3 regions of the Solibacillus sp. FSL W8-0474 genome follow, and region 2 is predicted to be linked to each of the others. Evidence: riboswitches for the same ligand, from Rfam matches in the RefSeq annotation. Region 2 holds a riboswitch; each other region holds the start of a gene.

The links. A riboswitch is a leader RNA that binds a small molecule or an ion and turns the genes downstream of it on or off. The one in region 2 is predicted to bind lysine.
Region 1: linked by a shared signal. The riboswitch ahead of NYE67_RS14005 (aspartate kinase) and the one ahead of NYE67_RS09395 (transporter substrate-binding domain-containing protein) in region 2 are both predicted to bind lysine.
Region 3: linked by a shared signal. The riboswitch ahead of NYE67_RS01320 (amino acid permease) and the one ahead of NYE67_RS09395 (transporter substrate-binding domain-containing protein) in region 2 are both predicted to bind lysine.

Annotation. Positions count from the first base shown of each region.
Region 1 covers NZ_JBBOQJ010000001.1:2,761,263-2,766,895, forward strand. The annotation lists gene sdhA (succinate dehydrogenase flavoprotein subunit) at 1-862, opposite strand, end outside; gene NYE67_RS13995 (succinate dehydrogenase cytochrome b558 subunit) at 955-1,572, opposite strand; gene NYE67_RS14000 (YslB family protein) at 1,844-2,260, shown strand; gene NYE67_RS14005 (aspartate kinase) at 2,367-3,599, opposite strand; lysine riboswitch at 3,692-3,870, opposite strand; gene uvrC (excinuclease ABC subunit UvrC) at 3,905-5,633, opposite strand, start outside.
Region 2 covers NZ_JBBOQJ010000001.1:1,924,349-1,929,981, reverse strand. The annotation lists gene NYE67_RS09405 (2-oxoglutarate dehydrogenase E1 component) at 1-735, shown strand, start outside; gene odhB (2-oxoglutarate dehydrogenase complex dihydrolipoyllysine-residue succinyltransferase) at 831-2,090, shown strand; lysine riboswitch at 2,230-2,415, shown strand; gene NYE67_RS09395 (transporter substrate-binding domain-containing protein) at 2,533-3,363, shown strand; gene NYE67_RS09390 (amino acid ABC transporter permease) at 3,483-4,229, shown strand; gene NYE67_RS09385 (amino acid ABC transporter ATP-binding protein) at 4,233-4,967, shown strand; gene NYE67_RS09380 (DUF6501 family protein) at 5,315-5,512, shown strand; gene NYE67_RS09375 (toxic anion resistance protein) at 5,561-5,633, opposite strand, start outside.
Region 3 covers NZ_JBBOQJ010000001.1:260,571-266,203, reverse strand. The annotation lists gene NYE67_RS01325 (RNA 2'-phosphotransferase) at 1-537, opposite strand, end outside; gene NYE67_RS01320 (amino acid permease) at 985-2,442, opposite strand; lysine riboswitch at 2,536-2,716, opposite strand; gene NYE67_RS01315 (IS1182 family transposase) at 3,025-4,479, opposite strand; gene NYE67_RS01310 (CynX/NimT family MFS transporter) at 4,804-5,633, shown strand, end outside.

The DNA.
Region 1 (5,633 bases), 840 kb from region 2:
CGATATCACGTGGTACTAAGTTACCGTAAGCAGGGTATTTTTCTTCTAGGAAGTACCATGGCTTACCGTCTTTATAAGTCCAAACACGTCCACCTTCACCACGAGCAGATTCTGACATTAGACGGTTTTTGTCATCGCCAGGAATTGCAGTTGGGTGAATTTGAATCATCTCACCATTTGAATATGTTGCACCTTGTTGATAAACAATCGATGCAGCAGAACCTGTGTTAATAACAGAGTTCGTTGTTTTACCGAAGATAATACCAGGTCCACCAGTAGCCATAATAACTGCATCACCACGGAATGAACGGATTTCTTCGCTTTTTAGATCTTGTGCTACGATACCACGGCAAACGCCTTCATCATCAAGCACAGCACCAAGGAATTCCCAGTGCTCATATTTTGTAACTAAACCAGCAACTTCTTGTGCACGAACTTGCTCATCTAGTGCGTATAATAATTGTTGACCTGTTGTAGCACCTGAGAATGCTGTACGGTGCATTAACGTACCGCCGAAACGACGGAAATCAAGTAAACCTTCTGGCGTACGGTTGAACATTACACCCATACGGTCCATTAAGTGGATAATTCCAGGGGCTGCATCACACATACCCTTAACTGGTGGTTGGTTCGCTAAGAAGTCTCCACCGTAAACTGTATCGTCAAAGTGGATCCATGGAGAATCCCCTTCACCTTTTGTATTTACTGCTCCGTTAATTCCGCCTTGTGCACATACAGAGTGTGAACGTTTTACTGGAACTAACGAGAATAATTCAACTGCAGTACCAACTTCAGCTGCTTTAATCGTAGCCATTAAGCCTGCTAAACCGCCACCAACGACGATTACTTTACTCTTTGCCATGATTATTTCTCACTCCTCATCAATTGCTAATTACTTTTACTCATAATTCATCTGAACTGTCTTAATAACTGTATATTAGTGGTCAAGTTAAACTAAACAGCGAATGAAATGATAGCTGCAACACCTATGATTGCTAAAATTACGAAGAATAATAACGTAACATAAGTTGTAATCTGTTGAGATTTTTTAGACTGTGTAATACCCCAGCTCACTAAGAATGACCATAGACCGTTCGCTAAGTGGAATGCTGCTGATACGATACCGACAATATAGAATGCCAACATTAATGGGTTATCTACGATTTCTACCATCATATCAAAGTTAACTTCAGCGCCAAATGCTTTTTGAACACGCGTTTGGAAAATGTGCCATGCAATGAAGATTACAAGGAAGATTCCTGTGAAACGTTGTAAAGCAAACATCCAGTTACGGAATGTGCTGAAACGGCCCGTATTGTGTGTAGATGTAAATGCAATAAACACACCATAGAATCCGTGGAACATTAATGGAATATAAATAATAATCCATTCCATTGCTAACAATAACGAGTGCGGAACTAATTCCATCATACCTGTTGCGTTATTGTAAACCTCTTCACCACCAACTGCAGTGAAGTTCAAAGACAAGTGGAACACCAAGAACAACCCGACAGGAACTACACCTAATAACGAGTGTAAGCGGCGCCATAAAAATTCACGATCTTTCGACAAAACTGTTACCCCCCTTAGTACTTGAAATACACAAGTGCAACGCCTCAAATTTGTAAACGTTGTGTTATTGACTGCGCATTTCATCATGGTACAATATTATGACATGTCCATTGTACTCTCAACAGATACTAGCGTCAAGGTAACGAGGGATATTTTATAATCATTTTAAAGACGGATTTTTGCTATTTTAAGTCCAGTTTTTTCTACTTATAACTATTTTCTTCCTGAAAGAATGAAAATTATAAGAAAATTTATGAAAGAGGTTTTTAATATGGAGGGGTACAAAATGAAAACGATTCCAAGTTTTGGATATGAAATCCTTCGCGATCATCTTCTACCATCGATTTTAGGTAAGCATGAGGAAGATGTTTTATATTGGGCAGGGAAAGAACTAGCACGTAAATTTCCGCTATTTTCCATGGATGAGCTTCCTTCATTTTTCGGGGAGGCCGGCTGGGGTCAGTTAATTTTGGAGAAAGAAATAAAGGATGAACTTCATTACATACTTATGACGACCGAGGAAATGTCGATTAATATTGAGCAGCGCTGTTTTCGTTTAGAAGCAGGCTTTTTGGCTGAGCAAAAGCAAAAACAACTTGGCTATTTAACAGAATGCTATGAAGAAAAAATTGAAAAGAAGAATTACGTCAAATTCATTTTAAAGTGGGATTTAAAAGAGAAGATTTGAGCGCAAATAAAAACTGCTGCTTTATAAAAGCTAGCAGTTTTTAGTTTTTTTAACATAGAAAAATAGTTATATCATTCTTGATTAGCACTAGTAATGGCTCTCCACTTTAAGAAGCGGGAACTTCCTTCATTGCTATATTAAATTCCTCATGCAAAGCATTTGCAGCGCGCACCATTTCTTCTTGTGGCACGACGACAGACACTTTTATTTCAGATGTGCTAACCATTTTAACCGGAATATGTTCACGTCCCAGACGCGCAAACATACGTGCTGCGACTCCAGGGTTTGAAGCCATTGCTGATCCAATAATCGATACTTTAGCCAACCCGATTTCAAAATCTGCAAAACTAAATCCAAGTGACAATTTACTCGACTCTAATACACGTAAAGCATCAGCAAATTCTTCTTTTGAAATTGTAAAAGAAATTGTAGGCTTAATCCCGTCAATAACTGCCTGCACAATAATATCAACATTAATATCATTTTCCGCTAAAACACTAAATACTTCGGCTAATGACGCTGTTTCATATGAATCATATCCGATCGTTAAACGAATAATATCAGATTCATATGCCACCCCGCGCACAAGTAAATTTTTTTCCATGTCTACATCCCCTTTTATTAATGTACCTTCTACGTCCTCGGTAGCTGAGCGTACAACGATTGGCATATTGTAATTTTTTGCAAGCTCAACTGCTCGAGGATGCAAAATTTTAGTACCTAAATTGGAAAACTCCAACATTTCATCATATGAAATTACAGATAATTTCGTAGCATCTTCCACAAGCTGCGGATCTGCAGTATAAATGCCTTCTACCGTTGAATAAATATCAACACGTTCCGCATTTAAAGCAATGGCTAATGCAACGGCGGAAGTTTCAGAACCGCCTTTCCCTAAAGTCGAAATGTTGTGTGTGTCTGTTATTCCTTGGAATCCTGAGACAACAACGATCTCTCCTAGATCAAAATGTTTTTCAAAACGCTTATTATCTATAGAATCAATTCGGGCATTTCCATATTTTTCATTTGTTTGAATACCTGCCTGCCAACCGGCAAGTGACACTGCTTTTCCCCCATGCTCCTGAATTGCTAAAGCAAGAAGGGCGCTTGTTATCTGCGCTCCCGTAGAGATTAATGCATCCATTTCACGCTTCGACGGTTCATGAGTAATTTCCGCGGCAAATTGCCGTAAATTTTGACGAATGGACGTCATCGAAGAAACGACAACGACTAAGTTTATGCCACGACCTTGCTCTTTTATCACCTTTTTTGCTACCTGTACTATTTTTTCTGTTGTTGCCAACATTGGTCCACCAAACTTTACTACAACTGTCTGCAATGTCTTCCACCCCTTATATTTTTCCATCAAAAAAGCGACCTTCCATATGTTCATGGAAAGTCGCCGTCAATACAAATAAAGGTTTATATGTTTTTCAGGATAGCTCTCCAGAACATAAAGTTCTGACAATCTTACATTTCTTAAATGCAAAACCAGCAAAATACGTGAACAATACGTATTTCACTTCGGCAGAATCTCCTTTCAAATGCTGTCGCCGGAATTGTTCTTCCTCGAGCAATTTACTCTTAAATACTGCACCTCTATCGTTTATTAACTATTGAATTGTCTTTTATAGTAACATAACATTATTCTTTATTCAATGATGCTTCGTGAAAGTGACGATAAATTACTTCTGCCAATTTGGCGGGAACACCGGCTTCTTGCAATTGTAACTCTGTTGCTTCCCGAATTTTTTTTACCGATCCAAAATGCTTCATAAGTTGCTGTTTACGTTTCGGTCCTATACCCGGAATGCCATCAAGTACGGATGTAATTGCATTCGTCTGATGTTGCTGACGCAGAAATGTAATGGCAAATCGGTGTACCTCATCTTGTATACGTTGCAATAAGTAAAAACCATCACTTGTCCGTTTTAAAGGTACAACTTCTGGTGGAGCGCCAAATAACAGTTGGGATGTGTTATGCTTATCGTCTTTTGCAAGACCTGCTATTGGAATCATTAATCCTAGCTCATCTTCTATTACTTCTCTTGCAACCTCCATTTGTCCTTTTCCTCCATCGATTAGGATTAAGTCCGGTAATGGCAAGCTTTCTCGTAATACCCGTGTATAACGGCGCCGAATGACTTCTTGCATCGCCCCATAGTCATCATGTTTTGCGGCTTCTCGTGTTTTATATTTCCGGTATTCCTTTTTTGCAGGCTTCCCGTCTACAAACACAACCATTGCAGAAACAGGATCAGCACCATGCATATGACTATTATCAAATGCTTCGATACGAAGTGGTAATGGAATTTGCATAGCTTCGGCAAGTGCTTCACAAGCTCCTACTGTACGTTCTTCCTGACGCTCAATTAACTGGAATTTTCCGTGTATTGCAATATTGGCATTTTTCATAGCTAAATCGACCAGCTCTTTTTTTGTACCGCGCTTTGGTGTCTGCACCTTTACGTTTAAAAGCTTTTGCAAAATCGTACCATCAATCGTCTTTGGTACAAAAATCTCTTTCGGCAGTAAATGATGTGGTTGCTCGTAAAACCGTCCGACAAATGTTAAAAATTCTTCTTCTGCCTCGTTATATATAGGGAAAATCGATACATCTCGTTCAATTAATTTTCCTTGCCGCACAAAAAATACTTGTACACACATCCACCCTTTTTCGACTGCATAGCCAAATACATCCCGATTGCTTAAATCATCCGATACGATTTTTTGCTTTTGCATAACCTGCTCGATATGTGCAATTAAATCCCGGAATTCCTTCGCCCGTTCAAATTCCAGCTTTTCGGCTGCATCGAGCATTTTTCGCTGAAGATCTTTCTGAATTTCTTCGACACCACCGTTTAAAAACTTTGAAATTTCACCAATCATTTCATCATATACTTGTTTTTCAATTTCTTTTACACAAGGTGCTAAGCATTGCCCTAAATGATAATACAGGCATACTTGATTTGGCAGATGTGTACATTTACGAAGTGGATATAAACGATCAAGCAATTTCCGCGTTTCATTGGCTGCATACGCGTTTGGATAAGGTCCAAAATATTTTGCCTTATCCTTTTTTACTTTCCTTGTCGTTATTATTCGAGGGTAACGTTCATTCGTTATTTTTATATAAGGGTATGTTTTATCATCTGTTAGCTTTACATTATATTTCGGATCATGTAATTTGATCAAATTCAGTTCGAGTATAAGCGCTTCGAGATCACTTGAAGTTACAATATATTCAAAGTCCTCTATTTCACTGACTAATCTGGCTGTTTTACCATCATGACTTCCCGTAAAATACGAACGCACTCGGTTTTTTAACACTTTTGCCTTGCCGACATATATAATCGTCCCTTGACGGTCTTTC
Region 2 (5,633 bases):
GCACAAGTAATGTTTGATAACTTCATCTCAAGTGCTCGTTCTAAATGGGGTCAAAAATCTGGTTTCGTACTTTTATTACCACATGGTTATGAAGGTCAAGGTCCAGAGCACTCATCTAGCCGTATGGAACGTTTCCTACAATTATCAGCTGAAAATAACTGGTTCGTAGCAAACTGCTCTAACGCAGGTAACTACTACCACTTATTACGTCGTCAAGCTGCATTATTAGGTACTGAAGGTGTACGTCCATTAGTAGTGGTTTCTCCAAAATCATTATTACGTCACCCATTAGCTGCAGCGACTGCTGAACAACTTGCAACTGGTCGTTTCCAGGAAGTAATTGAACAGCCAGGTTTAGGTAAAAATGCTGAAGCTGTAGAAAAAGTAGTACTTGGTACAGGTAAAGTAATGATTGATTTAGCAGAGCGTGTAAAAGATGGTGAAGGTTTTGACCACTTACACATCGTTCGTGTTGAACAAGTTTACCCATTCCCAGCACAACAAGTGAAAGATATTATCGCTCGTTTCCCAAATGTGAAAGAAATTGTTTGGGTACAGGAAGAACCAAAAAACCAAGGTACATGGACTTATGTTCTTGAAACTTTATATGAAATTGCTGAAGGCAAAAAAGTTCGCTATGTAGGTCGTCCTGCAATGAGCTCAACTTCTGAAGGTGATGGCGATTCACATAAAGCAGCTCAAGCGAAATTAGTTAACGAAGCACTTGAAAAATAATATAATCGATTGATTGATACCGAGCTACTTCTATACAAGGTAGGGGTAGCTTGCTATACAATAACTGTATAGCGTAATAAAAGGAGGATATGAACGTGGCTGAAATTAAAGTCCCTGAATTAGCAGAATCAATTACTGAAGGCACAATTGCCCAGTGGGTTAAAAAAGTTGGAGATCGCGTAGAAAAAGGCGAATTCATCGTAGAATTAGAAACAGATAAAGTAAACGCTGAAATCATCTCTGAAGAAGCAGGCGTATTAACTCAAATTTTAGCTGAAGAAGGCGATACTGTATTAGTAGGACAAGTAATCGCAGTAGTTGAAGCTGGCGAAGGCGCAGCTCCAGCACCTGCAGCAAAAGAGGAAGCACCAGCTCCTGCTGCACCTGCAAAAGAAGAAGCTCCTAAAGCAGCAGCAGCTCCAGCTCCAGTAGCAGTTGAAGAAACTTCAGGTGAGCGAGTAATTGCTTCACCAGCAGCTCGTAAATTAGCTCGTGAAAAAGGCATTGACTTAGCAGCGATCTCTCCAGTAGATCCTCAAGGTCGTGTACGTGTTCAAGATGTAGCAGCTCATGGCACAGCGCCTGCAGCACCTGCACAAGCAACTGCAGCTCCAGTTGGAAATGGTCCAATGATCTTCACTCCAGCAGGTGACACTGATCGTGTAACTGTTGAAAAAATGAGCCGTCGTCGTCAAACAATTGCAAAACGTTTATTAGAAGTTAAACAATCAACTGCAATGTTAACTACGTTCAACGAAATCGACATGACTAACATCATGGCTTTACGTAAACGCAAACAAGAACAATTCGTGAAAGCAAATGACATTAAATTAGGTTTCATGTCATTCTTCACAAAAGCAGTAGTTGCAGCACTTAAAAAATATCCATACGTTAATGCTCAAATTAACGGTGACGAAATTCACTTAAACAACTTCTTCGATATCGGTATCGCTGTATCAACTGAAGAAGGTTTAGTAGTACCAGTAGTTCGTGATGCTAACGCTAAGAACTTTGCTGAAATCGAGAAAAACATCGCTGAATTAGCTGGTAAAGCACGCGACAAAAAATTAGGCTTAAACGACATGGCTGGTGGATCATTCACTATCACTAACGGTGGTGTATTCGGTTCATTAATGTCTACACCAATCATGAATGGTACTCAAGCTGGTATTTTAGGTATGCACTCTATCGTTAACCGTCCAGTAGCTGTTAACGGTGAAGTTCAAATTCGCCCAATGATGTATGTAGCATTATCTTACGACCACCGTATTATCGATGGTAAAGATTCTGTTGGCTTCTTAAAAACAGTTAAAGAAATGATCGAAAACCCAGAAGATTTATTATTAAATTCATAATTAAAACATTGAAAGCTAATTCGTAATGTATATTGCGAATTAGCTTTTTTCCTTTAAATTTCAGAAAAATGAGTGTTGACGGAAAAGTTAGAATAATGTTAAACTTAAACTATTAATTTAATAACAAAACCTCACAGCTTAGTGAGGTAGAGGTGCGGTATTTAATAGTTTTGTATGGAGTCATTGAGCTGACAGTGAAGTATAAAAGAAGGAAATATCGCCGAAGTGTTGTTATAGCTCGATTTAACAGCGCTGGGTCTGTAATAAATAATTGCAGGACTGTCTCAATCTTCTTCCCGGATGATTGAGGTGTGCTATCTCATATTGGGAACTGTAGAGGATTTGGGCTAATCGTGAATGTAAACGACCTAAGGATATCCTTTTTGGTCGTTTTTTTTCATTTCTAAAAGCCTGAAATACATTTATTAAGGGGAGAGTTAACTTGAAAAAGAAATTATTAATGGTCATTACCGCAATGATGACAATATTTGTACTTGCAGCATGTGGTACAGATGATGAAAAATCAACTGGTTCTGACAAGAAAGTATTAAAGGTTGGTATGGAAGCTGGTTATGCACCGTTTAACTGGTCGCAAAAAGGCGATTCAAACGGTGGCGTACCGATTGATGGTTCGAAAGAATATGCAGCAGGCTATGATGTAGAAATCGCAAAAAAGATTGCTGAAGGCTTGGATATGGAATTGAAAATTGTAAAAACGGACTGGGATGGTTTAATTCCTTCTCTACAATCTGGAGCAATTGATTTAGTAATTGCAGGTATGTCGCCAATGCCTGATCGTATGGAAGCAATAGATTTCACAGAAAACTATTATACAAGTGATTATGTAATCGTAGTAAAAGAAGATGGTCCATATGCGAATGCAACAGCATTAGCTGATTTTTCAGGTGCAAAAATTACAGGTCAGCAATCGACGACACACTATGACGTAATCGATCAAATCGAAGGTGTAAATAAGCAGGTTGCAGCAACTGACTTTGGTGCAATGCGTGTCCAATTACAATCAGGTGCAATCGATGGCTACGTTTCTGAACGTCCGGAAGGGATTTCTGCTGAGATGGCATTAAACAACATAAAGTATATCGTTCCAGAACCAAACTTCGAAGCAGATGAAGCGTCAACAGCTGTAGCAGTAGGGTTGAAAAAGGGATCTGATTTACGTGAACAAATTAACAAAGTATTGGCTGAAATTTCGGAAGAAGAGCGTCAACAATTAATGGAAGACGCAATTGCAAATCAACCAGCAGCACAATAATCGTGTTGCAATTATTTTTTATGAAGGTTGTCTTGCCGGCAAACGGGAGACAACCTTTTTCTATTATCATTACCCAATACATATAGAGTATTAATAAGAAAGAATTGGAGGACAAGACTATGGCATTTTTGGAATCATCATGGAACTTGTTTACGAATAACTGGGATTTATTCGTACGTGGAGCTTGGACTGCACTTCTATTAGCGATTATCGGAACAATTTGTGGAACACTTATCGGATTTTTTATCGGTATTATGCATACGATTCCACAACGTAAAAGAAATATAAAAACGATTATTTTGAAAGTATTTAACTTTATTTTAACTTCATATGTTGAGATTTTCAGAGGGACCCCAATGATGGTACAGGCGATGGTTGTGTTTTATGGTCTCGTTTACTTAGGGATTGATATTGACCGTTTTTTAGCAGCTTCTGTTGTTATAACTTTAAACACAGGGGCATATATGGCTGAATATGTACGAGGTGGTATTGTATCAATCGATAAAGGGCAATTTGAGGCAGCTCAGGCGATTGGCATGAATCATCTTCAAACGATGTTACATATTGTCATTCCACAAGTAGCGCGCAATATATTACCTGCTACAGGCAACCAGTTCGTTATGAATATAAAAGATTCTTCCGTATTAAGTGTTATTTCCGTCGTGGAACTATTTTTCACTGCGAACTCAATAGCCGGAAGCAACTATAAATATATCGAAGCATTCTTTATTGCAACGGTATTGTACTTCATTATGACATTTACCGTAACAAGGTTCTTATTACTGTTTGAGAAGAAGATGGATGGACCTGCTTCCTATAAAGTGGAGCTCATTACAGGCAATAAGCTAGAAAAGGATGGTAAATAAAATATGACAGTTGTAATTGACATTAACCATTTAAATAAAAAATTCGGTGACCATGAAGTATTAAAAGATGTTAACTTCCAGGTGAATAAAGGGGAAGTTGTCACATTAATCGGATCTTCTGGTTCTGGGAAATCGACATTGTTACGATGCATTAACTTGCTCGAAACGCCTACAGCCGGAGAAATCATATATAACGGAGAAAATATATTAAATGATGGACACCATATAGAAAAGTACCGTACACATTTAGGAATGGTCTTTCAACAGTTTAATTTATTCAATAACTTAGACGTACTTAATAACTGCGTAGTCGGACAAATAAAAGTGTTGAAGCGTTCAAAAGAAGAGGCACAGCAAAATGCGATGAAGTACCTGGAGCTTGTTGGTATGAGTGCCTATAAAAACGCAAAGCCAAAGCATTTATCTGGTGGCCAAAAACAACGTGTTGCTATAGCACGTGCTTTAGCGATGGATCCGGATGTAATGTTATTTGATGAACCGACTTCTGCACTCGATCCGGAGATGGTAGGGGAAGTATTGAAAGTAATGCGTCATCTCGCTGATCAGGGAAATACAATGCTGATTGTAACGCATGAAATGGAATTTGCAAAAGAAGTATCAGACCGCATCGTCTTTATGGATAAAGGGGTCATTGTAGAAGAAGGGTCACCGGAAGCAATACTTGTAAATCCAAGTCATGAACGGACGAAGGAATTTTTAAAGCGTACGTTGCGTTAAAAATAGTAATTCATCTATAAAAATAGTTTATTAGCAAAAAACAAGGAGGTTTCCGGATAACTTAATCCGGAACACACCCTTGTTTTTCTTTTGCCTAGCTTTACTTTCTTGAATTCCATTCACTAATAAGTATAAAGACAACGGCAAATGCAATTGCTATTGCAAAAAACCACATTGGAACACTACCAAATGCCATAAATTCCACCTCTGAATGTGAGTTTAACATGTACTATTGTTTCTATCAATTATTGGCGCTTACCGTTTTTTATACGATCGAGGCTTTCCTATAGCGGTAAAATCATATAAAATAGAAGAGTATAGATATTTGTTAAAAGTGAGGGAACAGCATGCTACATTTAAAATGGAAAGATGCACCTACGATTCGTACAGTAAAATGTGTACATACGGATGCATCAAAGTATTTAGTATCAAATGTATTAACAGTAGGCAAGGAATATGAAGTGAAGAATGAGACGGAAGAATTCATCTTTGTTATTGATAACACAGGTGAAGTTGGCGGATTCTACAAAGAGTATTTTGCTTAAAAATAATGGGTACGTAAAAGGCTATAATGTCTTTTACGTACCCGTTTTTTATTTTTGCTCTAAAATAATATGTTCGATCTCATGGCGCTTTTCATCTGTTTTCACGTGCATACGCAACGTG
Region 3 (5,633 bases), 1.7 Mb from region 2:
TTGCACTTTTAACTCATTCGCATTGTAAATAGCGAGATTATCTGCGTATAAAGTTTTAAATTGATTGAATGCAGCTGTCCCTTGCAAAATAATGATTTCCGGCTGAAACTCTTCCAAAACTTCTTTGAAAATTGTTTTACCTCGTTCAAAATTTGCGGCACCTTCTTTTTTCGCACTTTTTGCATGGTCCGCCGAATCTAGTTGATACGTATTTAATGAAGTATAAAGAAGCGACTCATTGTACTGCTTTTTCAGCCATGCTTCAAACTGTAAAGACCCTTTAAATTCACGGGGGGCTCCCTTTATTTCACTAAAATAAAGCTCCTGAAACAAGTCTCTATTCACTAATGACTCTGCAAAAATCTGCTCACTTCTATCTTCTACTTTAAAAAAGGGTACTGCGTTTGTGCTGATTAGAAAAATTCTTGATTTGTATGGATTTCCATTTGTTAAAAACGGGCGAAACGCTACAGTTTTCCCATCTTCACCCATTATCCATTGATGTATTTTTTTATATAAACCTGCTGAAATAGGCATTCCTAACACTTCCTTATAAGTCTATTCTATTTTTGATAAGATCAAGTACCATAGATAGAGATTTTCATTTCTTCTATAATACCATTCCTTTCTTTTAAAGTATAAAAGTTATGCTGAAGGGCACTCGAAATTATATTCGCCGCTTAGTTTGTTTTAATAGACACTCTTTAAGACTTATTCGTCACAGCGTTCTTAAATGTAAATCTTCTGAAGTGGCTGGGAATGTTAATCGACACTTTATCTGCGTTAATAGACATTCAATTATATATATTCGCCACCTTCATGGACATTTTAGACACCTGACTTCACTTATTAGCCACTCTCCCTTACATATTCGCCACTTTGCACAACTTAATATCCACGTTCAAAACTATATAAACAGCACAAGCCCCATTCACTCCACAAAAAAACGCAATGAAAGCTGACGCTAACATTACGTTTTAATTACTATTTATTTGATAAATCACATTCCATTAAAGGAACCATCTTTGTTTTATGTTTAACTTTATAGAAAATCCATAATGATGCAAATAATGGCAAGCCGATGTAGGAAACAACTACTCCGTACCAGTCAATTGTCCCACCCATAAAGGCCATATAGTTTTGACCTAACACGACAATCATACATAGTGCGAAGGCAAACAGTGGACCGAATGGGAAGAATCTTGATACATAAGGTAAATCGCTCAATGACTTTCCTTGTGCGACATAAGCGCGACGGAAGCGGTAATGACTGATTGCAATACCGAGCCAAGCAATAAAGCCGGACATACCTGAAGCATTTAGTAACCAAATATATACGACACCATCGCCAAAGAAAGAAGCTAAAAATGCTAGTGAACCTACTGCTAATGTAGCAAGCAAGGCATACATCGGAATGCCGCGCGTCGTTACTTTCATGAACAGTTTCGGTGCTTTTCCGTCTACTGCTAATTGATAAAGCATACGACTTGCTGCATAAAGACCTGAGTTCCCTGCAGAAAGCATTGCTGTTAAAATAATCGCATTCATAACAGAGGCTGCAAACGCGACACCTAGGTTTTCAAATACTAATGTAAATGGACTTGTCGCAATGTCTTCTGATAAAAGGCGTGAATCGGTATACGGAATAAGTAACCCAATTGCGCCGATCGCGAAAATGTAAAACAGTAATATACGCCAGAATACTGAACGTACAGCTTTTGGAATATTTTTAGCTGGATCATCTGTTTCCCCTGCCGTTACCCCTAGCATTTCCGTACCTTGGAATGAGAATCCAGCTGCAAGGAAAATACCGAATAGAGCTAGGAAACCGCCATTAAACGGGGCATCTCCCGCAAAGAAATTCGTGAAGCCGACCGGATCATTCCCGCCTAATATGCCGAAAATCATTAAAAAGCTGACAATAATAAATACAATTACCGTTGCGACTTTGATCATCGCAAACCAGTATTCTGCTTCACCAAAAGCTTTTACCGATGCTAAGTTAAATGATAAAACGACTACGATAAATAAAATTGTCCATACAATCGATGAACTGTCCGGGAACCAGTATTTCATAATTAATGACACAGCCGCAATTTCCGCTGCAATCGTAATTGCCCAGTTGTACCAATAGTTCCAACCAAGCGCAAACCCTAATGCCGGGTCTACAAATTTCGTTGCATACGTACTAAACGAACCAGATGTCGGCATATAAGCAGCCATTTCACCTAATGATGTCATTAGGAAATACACCATAACCCCGATTAATGCATATGCGAGCAATGCCCCACCAGGACCTGCCTGTGCGATGGCCCCACCTGATGCTAAAAATAGGCCTGTACCAATTGTTCCGCCTAACGAGATCATCGTAACATGGCGGCTTTTTAATCCTCTTTTTAACTCGTTTTTATTACCGAGCTGATCTATTTTAATTTCACTCACGATTATAAAACTCCCTTTTTGTTTTGTTTGGCGAAGTGTAAAAATAAAACCACCACAAGTTTTTGTGATGGTTATAATTACACCTCATCAAACTTGAAAGATAGCTCAACACATGCTTACACATGTGACAGTTCTGTTCCTTATCGGAGACAGCCCCAGCGTTATATTTAAGAAGAAAAATAACACTTCGGCAATCATTCCTTTCATAAAGCTTCACAGATTCTTCTCAATCTCCGCTATACTAATCATAATGATTGCGACCTCTACCCCATACATTTACATGAGGTAATATATTTAATTGAAATAATGATTATTAGTCTAACATAATATTTTTTTGATAGCAATGCGTTGATATTTTTCAGTTTTTTAAGATTATTCTTACTATTTATTTGGCGCTGTTGCAGGGAAAGGAGCCTCATTAATGAATGAACAAAAAATAGACCAAAACAGCAAAAAAATACTATCGAATAAACCGAGGGCACTGAAAAACCTTCGTTTTTTAGAACGGTTTCGTTTTTCAACATAAAAGAGGCATTTTTCATTCGATTTTGAATGGAAAATGCCTCTTTTCTTCGTCTCTATTTATTCCTTTTCGCTCATTAGCTTCAGTATTCGTTTTAGATTGACCACAAAGATGGTTGTGGCTCCTTGAACTTCCATGCCAAATAACCCCGCCGATTTTGCTGTTTTAAAGCCGTGGGGATTCTTTAATTCATTATTTTTTGCTTCAATTTTATACCGATTTTTAGCGAGTGCTTTAAATTCCTCTGTTTCTTGGAACGCTGCTTGTTCTTGATGGGTAGTCGATTGAATTGTGACGCTATATGTTTTACTTTTTGCACCTTCAGTATAACAGCCCTCTCGCATCGGACAAACTTTACATTTCTCAATATCGAAATAAAACGTTAAACTTTGATTCACGCTTTTCTTACCTGTCCGTCTTCTGTTCGATGCCATGTGCCCTGCTGGACAAACAAACATCCCTGCATCTTTATTGAAATCAAATTCAACTTTTCGCTGTCCACGACCATTAGTAATAAGGGGATGTAGCTTCGAAACTAACTGAAGTTTTTCTGATTTCATATACGCTAAATTATCTTTTCCTGAATAAGCTGTATCTCCAATAACCGTTTCAATTTCCATACCTGTTTCTCGACTTTTCTCGACTAATTCTTGAAGATAATGACCATCGCTTTTTTCACCTGTCGTCACAACCGCTGCTGTAATAATTCGTTCATCGCTCATCGCAATATGTGTTTTATAACCAAAGAAAGACGTATCTGCTGACTTATGACCAAGGCGTGCATCCGGATCATTTGAATAGCTTAGATGGGCTTCATAATCATCAATCACTTCTTTTAAAACATTTAATTTTTCTTTCACCGCCGGGATTTGTGCAATCTTTGACTGCGTTTCCACTACTTCAACTACTTGACGACAGTAATCTAATTCTTCTGTGACCTCATTTGACGTAGGCTTCTCAGGGAATTTTCCAACCATGTTTTCGTCGAGTTGATACACGGCTTTTCTCACATTTTTCGACTTTTCTTGTAAAAATTCTTTTGGCGATTTTTGATTATAACGAGCTTTTGTATGAGTTGCGTCAACGATAACCATTTTACTGAGTAGAAGTCCTTTTTCTAAGGCAATTTCAACGGTTTTCTGAATCAGTAAATCTAATAGATTCATATCTTGAAGACGAAGTCGACGGAATTTTGTCAGCGAACTTGAATCAATGACATCTTCTTCTGGGGTCATGTCTAAAAAATATTTAAAGGACATGTCGTATTTCGAACGCTCGACAAGGTCGGCATCCGACAGGTCGTGAATCGCTTTTAAGAGTAAATATTTAAACATGCGAATCGGTGGAATTGCGTTACGGCCATTATCTAAACAGTATTTTGACTGAAGTTCTTCTACGATAAATGAAAAATCCACGAGTTCATTGATTTGTCGAAGCATATTGTCTTTTGGAATGATTAAATCGTACAACGCCATATAAGGACTTAAATTCAATGTTTCTTGTTTAGAAATCATGGTCGCACCACCTTTTATTAGTCCTTCAATTATACAGGAAATTTGGGAGATTATACGAGGGGAAAACCCTTTTAGTGACGAGAGTAGTACCAGTTGATTGGAATGGAGGCGGCGACTTCTGCGGGAACAGCACGTGCGGAAGCACCCGGACTGAGCGAAGCGAGGGAGAAGGCTGGAGCCGTGCCCGCGAAACGCGTCCGCCGGAATGGAAATCAACGGCATCGAAGAAAAAGAGAGTACAGGAACGAATTTTCGTTCCTGTACTCTCTAACTTGTGGCTAAAGGACTTTTTCAGTGCCCTCGAATAAACCACTTCTCTTTTTTATGGTTGCTGTATTCCTATTCGCTACTACTTTACGTACACCAATCACTGTAGTAGGCCCGATTATTTCCTTTATCCGGGATGGCCTCGGCATTTCAAACGTGCTTGCAGGATTTTTAACAACTATTCCGTTAGTCGCGTTTGCTATTGTTTCGCCATTTGCACCGCGCATTGCACGTAAATGGGGAATGGAATGGACTTTATTTTATTCAGTTTTTTTACTTTGTACCGGAATATTACTACGTTCTGTAGGTGAAACAGTACTTCTGATTGGAGGAACAATTCTTATAGGGATTGCCATCGCTTTTGGAAATGTTCTTATTCCGAGCTATTTCAAATGGAAATTCCCCCTGCATATCGGCCTGTTAACCGGGGTGTATTCCGTATCGATGAATATTTCCTCCGGATTTGCTGCTGGTTTTAGTTTTCCGATTGCCACAAATGCAGGCTGGCAAATAGCATTAGGCTTTTCGATTGTTTTAGGTGTTCTGACATTAATTATATGGATACCGATTTTGCGAACACCTAAAGTGGACTTGCAAATGTCGACCTCACAGACAATGAAAACGCAAATGTGGAAATCACCACTCGCCTGGGCAGTTGCAGGCGCAATGGGCTTCCAGTCATTTTTATTCTACTGCTCCTCTGCATGGCTGCCCGAAATTTTTGTTAGTCAAGGTTTGGATGCTACCGCTGCTGGTTGGATGGTGTCTGTTATGCAATTTGCACAAATTCCAATGACGTTTGTTATTCCAATTATTGCAGGGAAGCTCATTTCACAGCGTCCGATCGTCATTTTCTTTACGATTTGCTATTTAATTGGCTTTACGGG